3 regions of the Vallitalea maricola genome follow, and region 3 is predicted to be linked to each of the others. Evidence: riboswitches for the same ligand, from Rfam matches in the RefSeq annotation. Region 3 holds a riboswitch; each other region holds the start of a gene.
What was found. A riboswitch is a leader RNA that binds a small molecule or an ion and turns the genes downstream of it on or off. The one in region 3 is predicted to bind cyclic di-GMP.

Region 1 (6,703 bases), on a different contig from region 3:
TTCCCTATAGTGATTACCACCTTCATTAGCAGGTACTCCGTGATAACTTCCCCAATAAGAAGGGATTACTGTATCTACCCCATAATGTTGAGTTATTCGAGGTTCCCATTCACCCCTTGGTTCATTCTCAGGCGAAACAACTTGTACTTCAAGGACATTTTGCTTAGATGCATTAAAGTACTGTTCTAAGCTTTTGTTAGCTGATGTAATCTGTAGATCACTTTCGCTCCCTGTAGCTGCTACAGTAATTGTCGGTCTAAATGTTGACAACGCTATAGTTACTACCACTAAGCTGGTGAAAAAGATTCTAACCTTATTATTCATTTTTTTCCTCCTATACAATAATTTTCTAAATTATGATACATCTTCATTTTAACACTTATAGCCTTCTATCTATATGATGCAAAACTACATTATTATGACTGATTTCTATAATTTTTAATAAAATGGCTAATGCTGAGCACATCAAAAAAGATGATTCCTGTTATATACAGAGAATCATCTTTTAATGTATTTATTTTTTTTAATTATTAAATTGTATTAAATTTATCTCAAATTCTTTTAAATATCTTTAGGATATATTTGATTAAAAGATTCACTTCTAGCTTTCATTAATTCATTCATGTCAACGGAATTCTCTTTAGTCAATTCAGGCATATCAATTTCAACCTTTTCATTTATATTATATATATTTTTGTTGAATTCGAAACCTAATTTGATAACACCAGATACTTCTTCGTCTAAGATATCTTCATCATATTCTTCATCAGTCAATTTATCTTTTATAGCCATGACTTCTTCTATTTTAGCAATATCTATATTCAAATCTATTAAACCAGATTCATTAACAATATAACCTTCTTTATTGATAGCATATTCTATAACGATACCTTTTTCACCTAATAAATTACACTTACATAATTTATCAGTAAAGCCATTAATCATTTCTTTTAATACTGGTTTATTTTCATCTATATTTTCTATGATACTATCTATTTCTTCCTTAGTTTTTTTCACTTCTTCTTCAGACTTGTTAACCATCTTTGATATAATGTCCATATATTCACTAAAGAATTTAAGTGCTTCTTTATTATCTAATAAATTATTAGCTGAATAATTTATTAACTTACTTAGTGACTCATTGTCTAATGATACTTCATATACATATGCTGTCTTATCATCAATTGTTTTTCTTCCTTTATTTTTCACTAATTTCAAGTTAGGGTTATATTGTAAAGCGTAATCTTTTAAGAATTTATTTAATTTATCTTGTAATTCTAATACTAATTTACTATCATAAGTAATATCTTCATTGTTATCTTGATTTATTACAAGATATTCCTTTCCAGCTAACTCCTCACTAGGTGAAAACATCATTATAGATGGTACTTTTATTACTTGGAGGGATTTAGAATTCTTTTGTGACATATTAAAATCTCCCCAATATTCTACTCCCATTCCTATTCCACCAAAAACGAATTGGGTATCTACATACATTTTTCTTGATGTTTTTTGTTTGTTTTGCTGTAATTTAGTGTGAATGTTAATGTTTGAATCCTGTAATAACATCTTTACAGTAGCAATGCTAAATTGATCTTCTTCTGAAAATCCTTCTGTCTCTAATGTTACAGAAATATCTGTATCACTTTCACTTGAAGTGACTTCTAGAGATTTCTTAAATGCATTATATAATTTATTTTCATTATAATCACATCCAACAAATATTAACATCACAGATAATACACATACTATCATTGCTGATATTTTTTTCATACTATATACCTCCTAATATATTGTCTTATTTTGTCACTACTAATTATAAACTATTTTAAGTATATTGTAAATCAATTATTTATTTGATATCAGTTTGTAATTTGTCATAATTTTTTATATATTCTGTCGTGATTCTTACTTACTACAACCAAGAAATTATACCTAATAATAACTATATGTCTTTTGTGCCTATAATAATATCCACTAATCTTATTATGAACACTATAACCAATTTCATTCAAAGCAAAAAATAAATCCAGAGTAAAATACTTAATTCCCTGGATTTACCATCTATACTTGTTATTTAACAAATATTATAGACTATTAATTACGTCTTCGGGTGTATTAACTACTTCAAATTTATCAACAAATTCTTTTCCACCAAGTCTTCTTATTTGTGACATAGCAATAACTGAATCAAGTTTTACATAATATCTCTTTTTGAATGGTGTATCCAAGTATTTTTTTAATGCTTCTGTTAATACTTCTCCTACTTCTGGTGTAGAAGTTGATTGTTTTCTTGCATCTACTAAAAATACATAATCCTTAACATTAATCATTTTTAATTTACTTTCATAATCTTTCATACAATCTTTAGCTTCATCAATTGTGAACATTCCCTCAGCTACTAAAGATACTAATTTCTTACTTGAATTTACCTCAATTTTATACATGTGTATACCTCCTATTAAATGTTTTGTTATTTAATATTAAATATCATATTCTGGGTCAAGGGCTTTATAGAATAATTTACAATCCAAGGATTTTTCAGGTGGTATATCTTTAAAATGTTCTGTCTCAGCATATTTTGTATGGATAAGTATTCCTTTTTCATCATGAACAAGTTTAAACTTAAAATATTTTGAGATTAATGTAGCAGATTTGATATTGGTAGCTTCAAGAAACATACCTTTATAACCTCTTTTTATTGCATCATCCTGACAGATTCTCACTAAGTCTTTTGCTATTTCTTTCTTTAGCTTATCTGATTTTACACCAATCATAAACATATGTACAAAATCATTCTTTTTAATTTTTTTATCTGTTTTGTAATAAATAGTATCCAAAAACCTCTTATCAAGAACTTCAAGTAATTCACAGATTTTATTCATGGGCTCTAAATTATCTGTAAATGGAGGCACCTCTTCATCTGGATCAAAGTCTTCACATGCTAATACACCTATGATTTTATTATTTTTTCTGTTTATAGCTATATAACACAATCCTTGTTCTACAACATTTTTCATGTAACTATAAACAAATTCATTAAAATCATCAATAGATAAGTGAACAGCCTGTACCATCGGTTCAGATATTGTTTCTTCTTTTACTGTTATCCCTGCAAAAGTTTCAGCAAGACATTTTGCTGCTTCAGCGATCAGCTCTTCATTTTTACCATCCAATCGCTTATACTCTAATTCTATATTTAATTGTTCCAAAAATTTTACTAAAAATACTTTATCATAAAAAACATCATTTTTTTTCATTATATCCCCTCTTTCAACTATTAATTAACAAATAAAATAATTTCATCAAGAAAAATGATAAAATATACTATATTTTATGGCAGGAAGATTCCTTTAATATAAAAAAGGTAACTTGTTACACTCCACATAACATTTCATATAACGTTTTTAGTCAATGAAAAAAATGTGACAAAAAAAACAGCTACTATTAATAGTGACTGCCATCAAATTATTATACGGCAACCTGGCAGTCCTAGGATATAATCCCTTAGACCCATAGCTTTGCGTCCCTATTTTTCAATAGGTTTGCTATTTTCTAAATAAAACAATATTTAATACTGTACTTATTATAACATAATTATTCTTTACTTTCAATTTATTTTAAATACAAAAGATTCCCGATTACTTATTTTTGTAATTTAAACTCATATCCTCGCTCTGGCTTTTAGAATGCTGAGAAAAGAATTTCCCTACAAAAAAAGCATTTTTCCCAAAATCAATTATAGTATTAAGTAAATAATTTCATCAATCTTAGCAAAACATAACTAAGAGGTGATGAAAATGGAAGATACAACTGTAATAGATAATGAGGTTTATTATAATGTTAGTAATAGACTGTTTCAATTTGCTGAAACAGAAGACGATTATAATAGAATAATGAAAACAGCTACTCACTGGTTATGTGAAGCATCTGGACGTAATTTTACAAAAGACCTTTTATATCCTTTATCAAGTAACGGCTACATCATTAATGATGAAGGTATAGCGACAAAAGAATGGGAAATAGCTGAAGGTGTTTTAGTCAAAAAACAAACTGAAGGATTAGATCGTGTATAAAAAACAAAGCATGACAAGGGAATACTCCCCTTATCATGCTATTTTTATTTAAATATTGTAAAATATAGGATTACAATGATTCCTAACACTATTCTGTACCAACCGAATACTTTGAAGTCATGTTTTTTGATATATCCTACTAGGAATTTGATTGCTAATATTGAAACTACAAAAGCAACTATCATTCCTGTTAGAAGAACCAATAATTCTAGACTTGTAAATGCAAAACCGAATTTCATGATCTTGATTAAACTTGCACCAAACATAACTGGCATAGCCAAGAAAAAGGTAAATTCAGCAGCTACAGTTCTTGATGTTCCTATAAGTATTGCTCCTAATATGGTTACTCCAGAACGTGAAGTTCCTGGAATTAGTGATAATACTTGAAATAAACCTATTATAAGTGCTGTCTGATACGTAAGCTCAGAGATATCATTAACTTTACAAGTTCTGCCTTTGTTCCATTTCTCTATGATAATAAATAAAATACCATATAATATCAATGTAATAGTAACTGTCTGATAGTTATAGAATAATTCATCCATCTTATCGTCAAATAATACACCTACTATTCCTGCTGGAATACATGCAATGACAATCTTTACCCACAAAAGAATAGTATCTTTTTTAATAAATTGTCTTTGTTTAAATGAGAAGGGAAAAATCTTCTTCCAATAAATAACCACAACTGCCATTATTGCCCCTAGCTGAATTACTACGAAAAACATTTCCTTAAAAGCTTCCGACATATTCAACTTAAGAAATTCATCAACTAGAATCATATGACCTGTACTACTTATTGGCAACCATTCTGTAACTCCCTCAACGATACCAATAATCAACGCTTTAAATATCTCAATAATATCCATATAAAAAACTTCCTCCTGCGTAAATAGCTTATTCTATGTTGTAAAAATAATACATTTCTTCAATTATACATTAAATCAAGGCACATGCGCAATAAGATAAACATTAAAAAACCCTTAAGTTTATTAATATTCTATAAAAAAAAGAAGCCACGCCTCGTTCCGCAGCAACTTTTCTATAAGATAAATAGTTCTTATCAATGGATACTTTCATAAACATTCATATTACTAATATTATCATTATAATTAATTATTTCTCCCTTTCTGAGGGAAGTTCTTAATCCTTTAATGACTTTATCCATCTTTTCTAATTCTTGCAGCATAGCTTTTTCTTCTTTTCCTGTTTCTATAACCTTATATATACCACCGTTTTTTATAACTATTCTCTTATTAGCCATAAGTGCCAGACTTGGGTCATGAGTTGCCATTAATACTATCTTTTCTTTGCTTACAAGGAGACCCAGTGCTTTTTTTCTATCAATTCCAGCATTCTCAATTTCATCTATTAACACAATAGGAGATGTACTTAGAATAGCTGTGTCCGCTATCATCAAAGCTCTAGATTGTCCACCACTTAAACTGGTGATAGGAGTATTAAGGTCAAAAGCTTCTCCTGCTAGATTATTAGCAGCTTCAATAATCTTTTTTATTACTTCTTTTTCATTTTCAACCATACGACTTTTTGCATGAAGTTCAAGAAATTCGCTAACAGTTAAATCCATTACAAAATTCATGTTCTGTGATAGCTGTGCCACCAATTTATTACCTGAAGAAAACCTCCATTTTTTATCTGGTTTTTCACCATTAATTAGAATGGCTCGGCCTGTTGGAGTATCTTCATTAGCTGTCCATTCTATATCAGCTAATAATCTACTTTTACCTGAACCCGTTGGACCAACAATAGATATTATCTCACTTTTATTTATAGTGATATTATCAAAATTTTCTTTTTGTCCAGATTTATCATGTCCAGCTATAATTGTTAATGAATTAACTGCTTTTTCTTCTTTTATGCCTAGAAAATCCAGCATGGTATTGATATATACGATTATATCATCAATCAATTTTGTTGTGTCTATAGCCCATTCTTCTCTTTCTTCCTCAGAAAAATGTTCTAGGAAACTTATAAAAGTCTCATTTCTATAATCATCAACATCCAGTTTATTATCTGCAAAGAAGGATATAATAAAGGGATATTTATTTTCTATTTCATTAATTGTCAATTCATTAAGTTTTTCTCTATTTATCATCGTCATCACCTAATTTCATTTTTCTTACATTACCCATTTGATAATCCTCACCGATTCTAGTTTCACCTAAACAGTATGAACAAAGTGCTGATGGCATTGAGAATCTTAATTTTTTACCTTTTACTGTACTTGTATCAGTTTCTTCGTCATATAATAGAGTACTTAATTCAAATGCGCCTTGTCCAGTCAACCCATTGATATGCATTGTAACTGCTTTTGGATTAACAGAATTAACTCTTGAAGAAAACACTTCCCTCTCTGCTTGTGATACAATGTCACCTTTGGTGATTACAACTATATCAGCAGATTTTAACATTGGCCCTATTTTCTTAGGAGTATTTATCCCACTAAGATTATCTATTACACAAATTGCTTTGATATCCTTGATATATGGTGAACAACGATTACAAAGTCCTGCACTCTCAGTAATGAGTAAATCCAAGTTTTCTTTTATACCCCACTTAACAACTTCTTCAATGTTACTGACAAAGTAATGGTCAGGGCAAAGAGA
Region 2 (6,703 bases), on a different contig from region 3:
TCTGTTAATAATTCTTGTGGAATTACCGCAACTTGAAGCTCTCCAAGAAGGCTATTAATCTTGGAATTAGGTTCAATATTAAATTGTTTGATATTAAATTCAGCTAGGTATGTTTCATTGCTAGTAACTGAAACTGTTATTTCTTTATTGTTTGAAACAAATTCTTTATTTTCACCAACTACTCTATACCATTTAACTAAGTACATATCATCTGTTCCATCTTTTTCTGGTACAGCTTTTATTGTAATATTAGTATGGATATCACTAGTCAATTGAGTTAATAAGTTGTCACCTGAAACAACACCTGCATTACCGCCTTCTGTGTGATTAACTGTTGTAGTAAATTGTTTCAAGCTATATGATGCTGATACTGTAACATCAGCATTAAAGTTATTAATCGTTAATACGTTTCCATTAATACTATAATTATCTTCATTTAATCCATTAACTGTCCATACTAGATTATCATAATCACTACTGATTGGATTGGCAGTAAATGTGATTGGTACATTATCTGCTAAATATAAATCCGAACCATAATTGTCTTCGATAATCTGTGGAACTTTTTTCTGTCCAGATATACCAACAACAGCATTATTTTTAACAACAGTAATCTTATGATATTCTGGTATATCAATATCTACTTCTATACTTGAACTATCAGTTAAGCCTGCTGCCCAAGTATATTTATGCATATCGATTAAATCAAATTTGTAAGTTAAATTATTTAGATCAGTAAGTTCATCCCATGTAGGAATTGTTAGTGTATGAACACCAGATAAACCTGGATCTGAAGGTATATCAATATGCCCTATATCATCCGACTTTTCTCCATTAACATAAACCCATAAATCATATAATTTAGCTTCTTCATTATCTCCATCAATACATGTCATTCTAGTATTAATATCAATACTTTCACCTGGTCTTGCTGTGATAGTATGGCTATGTGAATAATCAATTTCATCTGTACTAGGATTATCAAGTTCGATAGTACCAGTTCTTAAATCATCCATCAATTCTCCTTCTTCACCATAAGCAGTACCATCTAGTGAATAGAATTTATGGCCATAAATATCTTCTTTAGAATTAAAATATATTTCAATAGTTACATTATCTGCTATTCCTGTTTCAAAATGATTTTTTGCTGCCCCTTCTATTCTGTCAAATTCATATCCTCTATATGAATAAGCTGATAGATTAAACTTGCCATCTACTATTGATGTTATAATCTTAGCAAAATCATAATTTCCATCTGTACTATTTACTAAGGTATTATCAAGATATACTTTTATAGTAGCTACTTTAGTTACTAATTCAGTTTCAGCTTCTTCACTAGTCATAAATGAATTACTTGCAGTTACTTTATAGATATATTTAGTACCTGGAGTTAAACTATTATCAATTACATAATATCTATTAGTTACATCATCAAATTCAATAACCAAACTATGATCTAATAAAACTCCATTCTCATCATATACTTTTATATCATAATCATTTGCATTAGCTAATTTCTCCCAATATACTTTTCCTGACTTCATGGTTACATCTATTGTATTAAGTACAGGAGCATCTAACCATACATTAGAAACACTTACTTTGATATTTTGTGTAGCTGAATCTAGTATTGTTTGAGGATCATCATTATATTGATCTACTAAATCAAACTCTAGATTTTTTGAATAAGTTTTACTACTAACATCAAATACATAATTATTATCTAATTCAGTTTTAGTACTTGGTATAGTTATTATATCTTGAACAGTGTTAGGGAAATTATTCTCGGCAAATAATGGAGTGCTAGTATTATGCCTATATACCTTAACCTCATTTAAACTATTACCGCCATTATCACCACTAACCACATTGTAACTGAATTCTAGATTAACGTTGTCACCTACTTCATACACATCTTTATCTGGTGATATATTTAATGCGGCTTCCAATGGATTATCCTTTGGATCATGTCCATGACCTACTATTCCTGCAAAACTTCCATCTGCTGGATAGTAGTCTTTATCATATACCTGTTCCTTAGAATCAAACACTACGTCTATAATCTCTTTTTGGTTAATAGTAATATCCATATTCTTAAATTGATTTTGTGGCTCATATCCTTGATAAGAATATGCCTTTAGATTAACAGAAGTACCCTCTTCATATATTGCACTATATCCATTATCTACTTTGGTACCATCAATATATACTTCTCCTAGTGAATTATCATAATTTACAGTAAGTGAATATATGGTTTCAACTATTGGAGTAGCTTCATATCTTCTATTCTTCTTAACTTTATAATCAACATCTGTATTAAATAATGTTGGTCTTCTTCCTATACGTATATCACTTTTACTAAAAATTGATTCAGAACCATTACTAGTGTCTGTTATTTTCCAACCTACAATTCTATGACTTTCGTCATTAGCTGTAGCTGTTAACTTATATCTATAATTTTGTTCTTTTTCAACTCTGATATCAGCACCACTTACTTGATTTACTGCTAATGTAGCAGATTTATTAATTATCCAACTAATAATATACTCATTTTCATTTAGCATTATAGCGGATAACATATCCATATCTCTGCTAGCACTTTCTAGTTCATCTAAATCCTCTGATTGATCTAGTTTATCCCCTGACTCACTTGGATTTTCTCCTGGGTCTGCTGGGTTTTCAGCTGGTTCTTCTGGGTTTTCCACTGGTTCTTCTGGATTCTCCACTGGTTCTTCTGGATTTTCCACTGGTTCTCCTGGATTTTCAGCTGGTTCTTCTGGATTTTCCACTGGCTCTCCTGGATTTTCCACTGGCTCTCCTGGATTTTCCACTGGTTCTTCTGGATTTTCCACTGGCTCTCCTGGGTTTTCCACTGGCTCTCCTGGATTTTCCACTGGCTCTCCTGGATTTTCCACTGGTTCTTCTGGATTCTCCACTGGTTCTCCTGGGTTTTCCACTGGCTCTCCTGGGTTTTCCACTGGTTCTTCTGGATTCTCCACTGGCTCTTCTGGATTTTCAGCTGGTTCTTCTGGATTTTCCACTGGCTCCCCTGAATTTTCAGCTGGCTCTTCTGGATTTTCCACTGGCTCTCCTGGATTTTCCACTGGCTCTCCTGTATTTTCTGTTACATTTTCTGATATTATAATATTACCAGTTAAATCTTGTTGTTCTGTTTGAGCATATACTAAATTACTCGTTAAGTACATGAAAGCAAACAAAAACACTAACGATTTCTTTAAAAACTTCTTTTTCAACTAATCACCTCTTATAATAGTTTTCTGTCCTTCTTTCTTATAGAGGTAGGCTCTCTGTTTTCAGCCTCGTTTTTTTTGGAACGTGGTTAACCTTATGAAAATCATTATCAGTCTTATCTTGAATATAATATTGTCAACATGATGATATTTATTATTATGTTGTTAATATTAAAATATATTACAAATAAAGCAATATTGCTTTATTATTTTCCGAATCTAATAATTATAAAATTATATAATTCTAGTTTTTGACAAAATAAAAACTGCTTTGAATATATATATGATTCAAAGCAGCCGAACTGTCATAGTATTTACCTTAGACTCTAGCTTTGCGTCCTTACTTTTCAGTAAGTTTGCCCTTATATTTAATTTTACAATTTAATAATATCATTAGATGTTTATATAGTCAATACATAATATATGTTTTTCTAATATTATATTTAAAACAAATTTCAACTTTATATTAATAATATATTTGTGAAATAAAAAACCCAATAACCATACGTTATTGGGATATATAATAACTTTTAATTTCCTGAAGTAACTTCCATAGAATATTTACCATCTTTATTATCTGTTTCATTTTTTCCATAATCAATTAATTTAGAAAATGTTATTTTATAGTCTTTTTCAAGATTTAAAACATCAAAGTTTAGTGTAATTGTATTTTCATCTATATAATTTGCACCTATAGGTATCTTACTGTATTCTACGCCATTTTCTACATATATTAATTTGTAATTTGACGCTAGCACATTATTAATATTAAAATCAATTTCTTTATTAAATCCTATTTTGATAGTCTTATCTCCAATTATTTTGGCTTCATTGATAAAAATATCAACTGAATTACTGGACGTGAAATTAAATTGATTTGTTTTTATTACATGTTGTACATTACCCATGGTGTCCTTTAATGTAATAGCTCTTAATTTATAAGATTGGGATTGTTTCAATTTTTTATCTTTTGATAAATAAATCTTTATCATATGCGAATCTTTTTCATTGTCATAATAGACTGCTGTTGGTATAGCCATAAATGATGGTGTAGTAATACCTTGTATTTGGTAATTACTAGCTATCTTAGCATATTCTTCATCAAGTGGTTTACTAATATAAGCTATTATTGTATTTTCATCAACTGGTAAAACAGCTTCTATTTCAATATCTTTAACAGTATAATAATTTCCAGTAAATAAATATTCTTTATCATAGATTGAAAATTGGTTTGTTACATCTGTCATATGATTAATTAGTACTTTGTATTCTTTGTTAACCAAAATAACTGAATTAATAGTTAATCGTACAGCTTTCCCCGCATCAACACCTTCTTGCAGTACTTCAGCTTTATCAATTTTAATTGGAGTATTATTATAGTCTGTTATATAATAACTGAATACTTGTTTTGCTATTTTAGGGTTAATCTCTTTATTAAAATTAAGTTGTATAGTACGATTATTTACTGGTAAACAGCTTTCAACACTAAAAATATCATTTTGTAATACTGATGCTTTAAATTTTACTGAGTCCCCATCACCTTTATTCAATCCAACTCCATAAGTACTAGACAATTGTCCATTAACATCTAAATTGAAATATTCTTCTTCTGTAAATACATAACTTTTAAAAAATATTGAAACGCCATTATTACAAGTAGATAATTTGTTTATTAAAATATTAGTATTATCACCTTTAATAATTTCTGCTCCATCTTTTTCAATAGTGTAAAAAGCTGATTGTAAAGCATTATCATTTATTGGATGTGTAAAATAAACATAAATAATATTATTACTTATAGCTTCTACTTTACTTATTCTGAAGAAATCGGATACTAATTCATCAGCACGAAATCCCATAAAATTAGTATTTAAAGTATTTGCTGGATTTCCATTAGTATCTATAACCTTATCCACTAACATAATGTATTCTTCGTCCATTTTCTGGTCTTCTGAAGTTTTGATAATATACGTATCTGTTGACTCTTTTTTACTTATGTCTTGTATTGGTAGAATTTCTGTAGTACCACTAGCCTCATATATTAATATATTCTCAAGTGTAATAGGTTGTATATGTTCGTTAAAAGTGACTTCTATAGTAGTTGAATTTTTTGCAATAACACTTGAAATTTTTGTTTCTAATTCATCTTCTATTAATTCATACTCTATTGCATCTGATTTAGATATCATAGCATTATCAACAAATGCTTGAGCCATTCTGACTTTAGTCTTATTGTTTTTCATTTGAAGAGTACGATAAATAATATCAGCTACTTCTCCTCTAGTAAAATTGGTATCTTCTTTGTGTCCATTTGAATAACTAAGGTCAGATACTAATCCTATACCATATGCTTTAGAAAAAACATTGTTCCATGTAAAGTCTTCATTATATTTATATCCTAAAGACGTCAAAATAAGTTTAAAAAATGCTTTTTCACCTAATTTATCCTTAGGTTTAAATGTACCATCTTTATATCCATTTATAATATCTTTTTGAACGCAATAACCTATATAAGGAGCAAACCATTGGTTTTGAGGTACATCTATAAAACCAGTATTGTTATATTTTTCTTTATTATTTGTAACTTCTTGTTCTTCACCTAAAAGTCGAACTATAAAAGCAGCTGCTTCACTTCTGGATAATTGTCCCTCAAGATTCAAACTATTTCCATTACCCTTAAGAATCTCCAATTTGGTCAAAACGTTAATCTTATTTACGTTATTATTGATAGCATATATATTATGACTAGTAGATAAAATCATACATAAAACTAATAATAATGCACTAATTTTTTTTGTCATAAAAACCGTCCTTTCTTCATTAGTTATTTATGATTATTTTGTCGTTGAAATATAAAAACCATAGGTAGAAACATAGGTTCAACCTATGATTTTATTTATTATTTACTACTGTTCTATTGAAGATGATACTTCTCTGGTAGTAAATTGATTTGAGAAATTTACTAAATTACTTATTTTCACATTATATTTTGTATTCATATCAATATTACTAAATTTAACTGATACTGTTTTGCTATCAATAAAGTTGATATTTGAAGCTGTTATAGTTTTTGTGGTATCAGATTCAGTATATTCTAATTTAAATTTTGAAGCATTATTGGCTGATTGATTAATTTCTTTGTTAAATTTTATGAATACAGTATCATTTGCAATAAATTTACATTCTGTAATACCAATATCTCCAGATTCTGTAGAGGTACCCTGAAGCGTATATTCTATAGAACCAGTATATGGTACTCCAAATTCATTTTTTGCTCCAATTATACTTAATTTATAATTAGTACCATTTTGAAGTGGTGTACTTGAATTTATATATAGAGTTAAAACTCTAGGTTCAATATCTAAAAATTGTTTACTTACAAAGGAAACACCATTCATCACAAATGTAGCATTAACAATATTACTAGGTACATTTCTATTGAAATATACTTT
Region 3 (6,703 bases):
TTGCTACATCATTAGATGAAACCAACATTAATGCATGCAACAAATCTCCCAGATAATATTCCTCATCCGGCCTAATATATAATTTTACCTTAGGGGCTTTCGATGCTTCTTTGCTTACCTTAACTATTTCATCAAGTTCGCATGACTCAAGAGCTACAATACAAGTCATAATCTTAGTTGTACTTGCCATAGCTCTTTCTTCAAAACCTTTTTTCTCCCATAATACTCTTCCTGTTTTCTTATCCATCAACAGAGCAGAGTATGCATATAATTTTTTTGGTTCATCATTGCAATCTTCTGCAGAAGCAATATTACAAGATAACATTATAGCAATCATGAATATGTATATTATTGTACTAGTTATTTTCTTCATCTTAATCATCTTTCTTATAGAATTCCTTATAATAATTTATAAGTAAAATGATTAATTTATTCCAAATTTTTAACCCTCTTCTGTTTTAAATTCTTTTTGTACTTCTTGTTGTGCTTCGATTTGGATAGTTGATAGTTTTTCTTCTTCTATCAGCGGTAATTCTTTTAAGGATTGAAATCCAAAATTTCGTAAGAAATCCTGTGTCGTTCCAAAAATTATAGGTCTACCCGGTGCATCCATTCTGCCTTTTTCACATACTAGATTATAGTCTATTAGTTTATTAATACAATGTACAGAACTTACACCTCTTATTTTTTCAACTTCTGCTTTAGTAATAGGTTGCTTATATGCAATTATTGACAAAGTTTCAAGTAATACATCTGTCAATACATAATTCTTTGCTTTATTATTAACTTTTCTTATATAATCGTAATATTCTGTTTTAGTACACATCTGATATGCATTATCAATCTCAATAATTGTTATGCCCCTATCAGGACTATCATATTTATCTATAAGATTATTCATTATCTTTTTAGTTGTGTTTTTATCTTGTTCTATAACATCAGCTATCTTATCAAGTTCAACAGCTTCTCCCATAGTAAATAATATAGATTCAATAATAGCTTCAATTTTACATAGTTGCATATTTATTCCCCTCTGTTCAAACTTTTATTTCTAAGTGTATATATAATCAATCTACATAAATATATCCTAAATCCTAAATATTCTATGTTATTTAGGCATTCAGGATTAATTATATTATATTATCATTATTTAAATCTGTATACTTTATAATGATATCATCAAATAGATCCCTTTGTACGATTAATATTTTACCCATCTTCATTAATTCCAAGACTGCAAGAAATGTAACAATTATTTCTACTTTGGATATTTGAGTTTCGAGAACATCTCTGAAACTTATGGTTTCGTACTGTTTTGATAAATTAATTATATAATCTATTTTATCATTTACAGTATATTCTTCTCTAACAATCTCACCAAAATCACTTCTTATAGTATCTATTTTATTATATTGCTTTTTCATAACAGATTGGAATACATTGTAAATCATAGAAAAATCAATATCTGATAGTATCTTACTGGTATCTACTTTTTCTTCATAGTTAAGAACTTCTGTTGGTATTGTAGGTTCTTTGAAAATAACTTTTTTAGCATCAATTTGTCTTATTTTCAATTTATCTCTAATATATTTAAATTTCTTGTACTCAATGAGTTTATTCATCAGTTCTTCTCTAGGGTCTGTTTCTTCTTCCTCTTCGTCTTCTATTGGTAACAGCATTTTAGACTTAATATTTATTAACGTAGCTGCCATTTCAATAAATTCACTCATAATTTCCATATTTTTTTCTTCTAACTTCTTGATATATTCCAAAAACTGTTCAGTTATTATAACAATAGGTATATCATATATATTCAATTTATTTTTGTCTATTAAATGTAACAATAAATCTAATGGTCCTTCAAATACTTCTAATTTTACAGGAATACTCAATTAAAAAACCCTTTCTTTATTTCTTATACCCCGCTAACTATCATAGTACTAAAAATACTATTTATAATAATATTTACTAGAGTACTAATAAATCCAGAAGCCAAGAATAAAATGAATAAAGCTTGAATAACTTTCTCGTATTGAACAAATTTGAAGTATGCACGTGGATTAAGAGCTTGAATTATTTTAACCATATCAAATGGTGGTACAGGTAATAAATTCACAACAACTATAGCTAAGTTAAATAGAATCAATATAAATAAAAACTTAGTTACATAATAATTCTGCCTAAATGTTGAAACAAAAATAGGTATTAAAACTGCCATTAACAGCAAATTAGATAATATACCAATTAATGTTATGGATATAAGACCTTTTTTCTTATCTCTTAATCTACCAGTATTAAAACTAAAAGGTTTTTGCCATCCAGCCCCTAAAAACATAAAAGAAATTATTCCAAATGGATCCATATATTTTAGTGGATTAAATGAAACTTTGGTTTCATTCTTATATAATGGATGAACTAAATACTTGTAACAAATAATTCTAGGATATTCATGAACACATACTACAATTACTGCACAGACAAAACTAATTACTATTTCTATTAATAATTTTATTGCTTCCATGTCTTACACCTCATTTTTCATTCTATAAGATATTGTACTAATAATTGGTTATAATTTCAAGCAATACTTGAAAAATCTTTGATTTATCCTAGATTATTATTAGGAGATATAAAATTTATGATACGTTATAAAAATGATATAGAAAAAAGAAATTTATCAGATGTATGGAGATATATAAAAATACTTGTTTAAACTCTAAGTATAAAATTAATTCAAAAATTACTTTGAGAGGGATCAAATATTATTCATTATTAAAATACCTTTTTAGCACTATAATCTGAAGGATCTTTTTCATAAGAAACTTTTACACCTTCTGATTTATATGCTGCATCAATGGTAGTGTCTACAACTATCCAATTGTTATCAACTAACACTTCATTCCAAGCATGATAGACAGAAGTGAAATTACTATCGCCATGAACAAGCTTTGTAGGAATGTTAAGGCTTCTAAGCATAACTGCAAATAGAGAAGCATAATCGTAGCATATTCCTTTTTCACTAGCTAACGTTTCATTAGTTGAAGGTAAATATCTGCTACTAACATTCTTTGCTTTTTCATCATCATATTTAACATTATCGATTATGTAATTATATATAACTTCTATTTTCTCTCTGTCAGTCTTGGCATCTTTAGTTAGTTCTTTAGCTAGAATAGCTGCTTTTGAATCGCTTGTCCAATGTACATTCTGAACACTTGCTAAGAATACTGTATTATTAGTTGTATCATTATGTACTTTACTAGATGTTAACAATTTGTACTTGTTACCATCAGCTCTTTTATATATTCCTACAGTATACTCACCATTGCCCATTTGTAATGGTAGCTCTTCATTTGAAGAATTAAGGTTATAGATATATTTATCCGAACCCTTCTTCACGACAACTTTTAAGTCAGAATAATTAGTAGTATCATAATTGATACTTACTGTGCCGTTATCAGCATTGACCTTTATAATTTCACTCTTAGCAAAAGCGGTTGTCCCAGCTAATGCTACAAAAATTAATGCAACTATAAAAGTTAATACTATTTTTTTCAGTTGTAACTCTCCCTTCGGCATCTGGCTATCTTCATATATGAAGACCCTATAGTTTTGCGTCCCTACCTCACGATAGGTTTGCCATATTCGTGGGAAAGAAAAGTAATAAAACTCTTCTTTCGGTAACTGGCTGCCATATCATTTTTGACTTAGGCCCTTTAGTTTTGCGTCTTCAGCTTTCACTGAATTTGCCACTTCGAGAAAAGATTTGACTACTAGGTAATCAAAGTCTTCCTCTGGTAACTGGCTATCATAGCTTATAATTAAGCCTTAGACCCTATAGCTTTGTGTCACATATTTTCATATGCTTTACGATTTACAGAATAATACGGTCAATACTGCCGACTCTTTGACTACCCTCTCATTGATATTATATCACATATTGTTAATTTGGTAAATATTTCTTTATATATTACATCTAATAAACAATAGATAGCACTAAGTTAATCTGATTCATTGCTCTAATAGATTCTCAGTATTTTCTAACAAAGAATAATCGCCTACTTCACCATGACCAGGAACAATTACATCAACACTTTTTTCACTATACTTTCTTTTTAATTTCTTTATGCTTTCTGACCATCCCATAATATTTGCATCTGCTGTATTACCTAAGTTTTCTGATTCAGCTGATTTCACCATACAACCACCAAACAATACTTTTTTACTAGGGTAATAAACGACAATGTTGTCAGGAGAATGGGATTCTTGTGGATAATAAAGTACTAATTTTTCATCTCCAAAAACAATTTCCATTTCCTCATCAATATCTATATTAACTATTTCAGTAGGCTCTATATACTCAAGTTTAGTGTAAACATCATAATATTTTTTCAATTCAGGATCTTTTAGCCAATCTAAAAAAAGCTTTCTAGCATCTTCTCCTCTTTCTTTAACCATATTTACCGTTTTTGATGTTCCTATAATCTTAATATCTTGTTCAGCAAGATATTTATTTCCACCTAAATTGTCAAAGTGGAAACCAGTATTTATTTCTATAAATTTAACCTCTTGACCTGCTCGTTCTCGGACCCACTCAATAATCTTTCTGGTTGCTTCGTTTTCATAAGGTGTATCAATTAGGGCTACATCACCATTTTTCATTTCAATAATCATAGAATTTCCATCCCATGGAAATTTATGATTTACTACTAAAACCCCCTTCTTAATTTCTTTAATGGTCAAACTATCATCAATATTAACTTCATCATCAATATCTAGCTTATAAATATAGTCATCCTTTTTAGCACTGCATCCAGCGGTAACCATTATTACTATCATCATTACTAATACAAAAAATTTTTTCATATAAAATTCTCCCTCATTATTCTTAGTATATCCCTTTATCATTTAATATTTTTAGCGCTATTTTGCGAGCGTTAACACCATTTGCATCACTATCGCCTTCAATGTTAACCGCAAAATAGTATACGTTATTATTTTTTTCCACATAACCAATAAACCATCCATTGATTTCATGTTCATTTGAAATCAATGTTCCTGTTTTTCCAGCCAAAACACTATTCTCTTTTTGTGATAATTTTATAACTTCTTTTACCGTATCTATGTTTTCTTTCTTAAAGGGTATTTCGTAATTATGTGTTTTTTTAAGAAATTCGACTTGTTCTATAGGTGAAATCTTTAATGCTAATTTACCATTTATAATACTTTCTATCCCTCCCCAACCAATTTCATTACCGTAATTAATATTCTTAATCACGTCTGTCATTATTTCTTTACCTATATCTCTACTTAACTTTTCAAAATACCAATTAACAGAAAATTTCATCCCAGTTTTTAAGTTATGATTCATGTTCCATATATCATAAGGATATTTCGTTCCATCCCATATCAACTCTGACATTCCGTCTTTTATGATACCCTCTTCAAGAGCCGTTACAGCAATAACTATCTTAAAAGTGGACAATGGTACCATACGCTGTTGAGCCTTATAAGAATTATAAATGTAATAATTGTCTTCATTCTCATTTAACATAACAAATGTCCCATCATATTTATCAAAATATTCTTTTAAGTGTTCATCTATTATATTTATAGGTAATTCTGACTCTTCGTAACCCATTACATTCTGTCTATTGCTTAATAAGATACATGCTAATACTACAAAAACTATTGCTTTTTTGATTTTTGTTGTTTTTTTCTCCTTTTTAAATTCTGCAATACTATGAATGCGAGTTTTAATATTTGTTTTTTTGTTACTAAATCCTACTATTCCAGGGATGGATGAAGAAAAAGATATTTTTTCAATCATAGTAATTATTGTATTACCATAATCCTTATATTCATGTGATTCCAAATGAGAAAGGACATATGCATCGCAAGCAACTTCACAATCCTGACGCATTTTATAAAATCCATAGCTGACCAATGGATTAAACCAATGAATAACCTGTAACATAACACAGATCCAATTCTTTATAATATCCTTTCTTTTATAATGTGCTAGTTCGTGTAGGATAATGTATTCCAGTTCCTTTGATGTTAAATCCTGTAAGATAGCTTTTGGGAATACTAACATTGGTTTAAGAACACCTAACAATATGGGTGTTTTGAACAAATTACTTTCAGCAATACCTATTTTTTTATCTACCTTCATCTTTAGCTTGCAATCTTCCACAATCATCTTTATATTTTCATCTACATTAATTTCATATTCACGTCTTAATCTAAAATTTAAGTATAAATTATAACTTATTATAATTATTGATATTAGTAAAACACCTATTAACCAAACCATAGTCCCTTTATCATATAAGAATGTCAATTGATTCTGTGTCATAGATATTGCGTAATCACCTGAAATATTTGTTGGTTGATTAAGCATATTACTATTTCCAAGAGGTTCTAATAATGTATCATTGGTGATAATGGCAATATCGCTTTTCTTATTTAATAAGTAATTATATATATTAAAAAAACTAAAACTGGTTTCAACAGATTCTATCAACACCATCCTTAATATAAGTATATACCATATGGAATAATGCCACATTGCTCCTAATCTATTTTTAAATATGGTTTTTATGCTAAGAATAATCAAGATGACAATACTTATTATTATTGATGAATGAAATATTTGAATAGTCAACTCATGTAAATTAAACAATATCTAACCTCCTTATTT

Region 1: another riboswitch for cyclic di-GMP. It lies ahead of AACQ14_RS09190 (uroporphyrinogen decarboxylase/cobalamine-independent methonine synthase family protein); the one in region 3 lies ahead of AACQ14_RS05075 (transglutaminase-like domain-containing protein).
Region 2: another riboswitch for cyclic di-GMP. It lies ahead of AACQ14_RS00400 (hypothetical protein); the one in region 3 lies ahead of AACQ14_RS05075 (transglutaminase-like domain-containing protein).

The regions. Positions count from the first base shown of each region.
Region 1 covers NZ_BTPU01000027.1:98,628-105,330, reverse strand. Annotated here, with positions in the region: gene AACQ14_RS09205 (NPCBM/NEW2 domain-containing protein) at 1-324, opposite strand, end outside; gene AACQ14_RS09200 (hypothetical protein) at 562-1,773, opposite strand; gene AACQ14_RS09195 (hypothetical protein) at 2,088-2,447, opposite strand; gene AACQ14_RS09190 (uroporphyrinogen decarboxylase/cobalamine-independent methonine synthase family protein) at 2,484-3,260, opposite strand; cyclic di-GMP riboswitch class I at 3,475-3,560, opposite strand; gene AACQ14_RS09185 (hypothetical protein) at 3,801-4,076, shown strand; gene AACQ14_RS09180 (undecaprenyl-diphosphate phosphatase) at 4,121-4,945, opposite strand; gene AACQ14_RS09175 (ATP-binding cassette domain-containing protein) at 5,140-6,192, opposite strand; gene AACQ14_RS09170 (GTP-binding protein) at 6,182-6,703, opposite strand, start outside.
Region 2 covers NZ_BTPU01000001.1:103,204-109,906, reverse strand. Annotated here, with positions in the region: gene AACQ14_RS00400 (hypothetical protein) at 1-3,254, opposite strand, end outside; cyclic di-GMP riboswitch class I at 3,541-3,622, opposite strand; gene AACQ14_RS00395 (S-layer homology domain-containing protein) at 3,782-6,052, opposite strand; gene AACQ14_RS00390 (S-layer homology domain-containing protein) at 6,158-6,703, opposite strand, start outside.
Region 3 covers NZ_BTPU01000015.1:2,237-8,939, reverse strand. Annotated here, with positions in the region: gene AACQ14_RS05095 (D-alanyl-D-alanine carboxypeptidase family protein) at 1-373, opposite strand, end outside; gene scpB (SMC-Scp complex subunit ScpB) at 443-1,021, opposite strand; gene AACQ14_RS05085 (segregation and condensation protein A) at 1,131-1,892, opposite strand; gene AACQ14_RS05080 (site-2 protease family protein) at 1,916-2,521, opposite strand; gene AACQ14_RS05075 (transglutaminase-like domain-containing protein) at 2,773-3,579, opposite strand; cyclic di-GMP riboswitch class I at 3,572-3,651, opposite strand; cyclic di-GMP riboswitch class I at 3,677-3,761, opposite strand; cyclic di-GMP riboswitch class I at 3,794-3,882, opposite strand; gene AACQ14_RS05070 (MBL fold metallo-hydrolase) at 4,012-4,866, opposite strand; gene AACQ14_RS05065 (BlaR1 family beta-lactam sensor/signal transducer) at 4,889-6,685, opposite strand; gene AACQ14_RS05060 (BlaI/MecI/CopY family transcriptional regulator) at 6,698-6,703, opposite strand, start outside.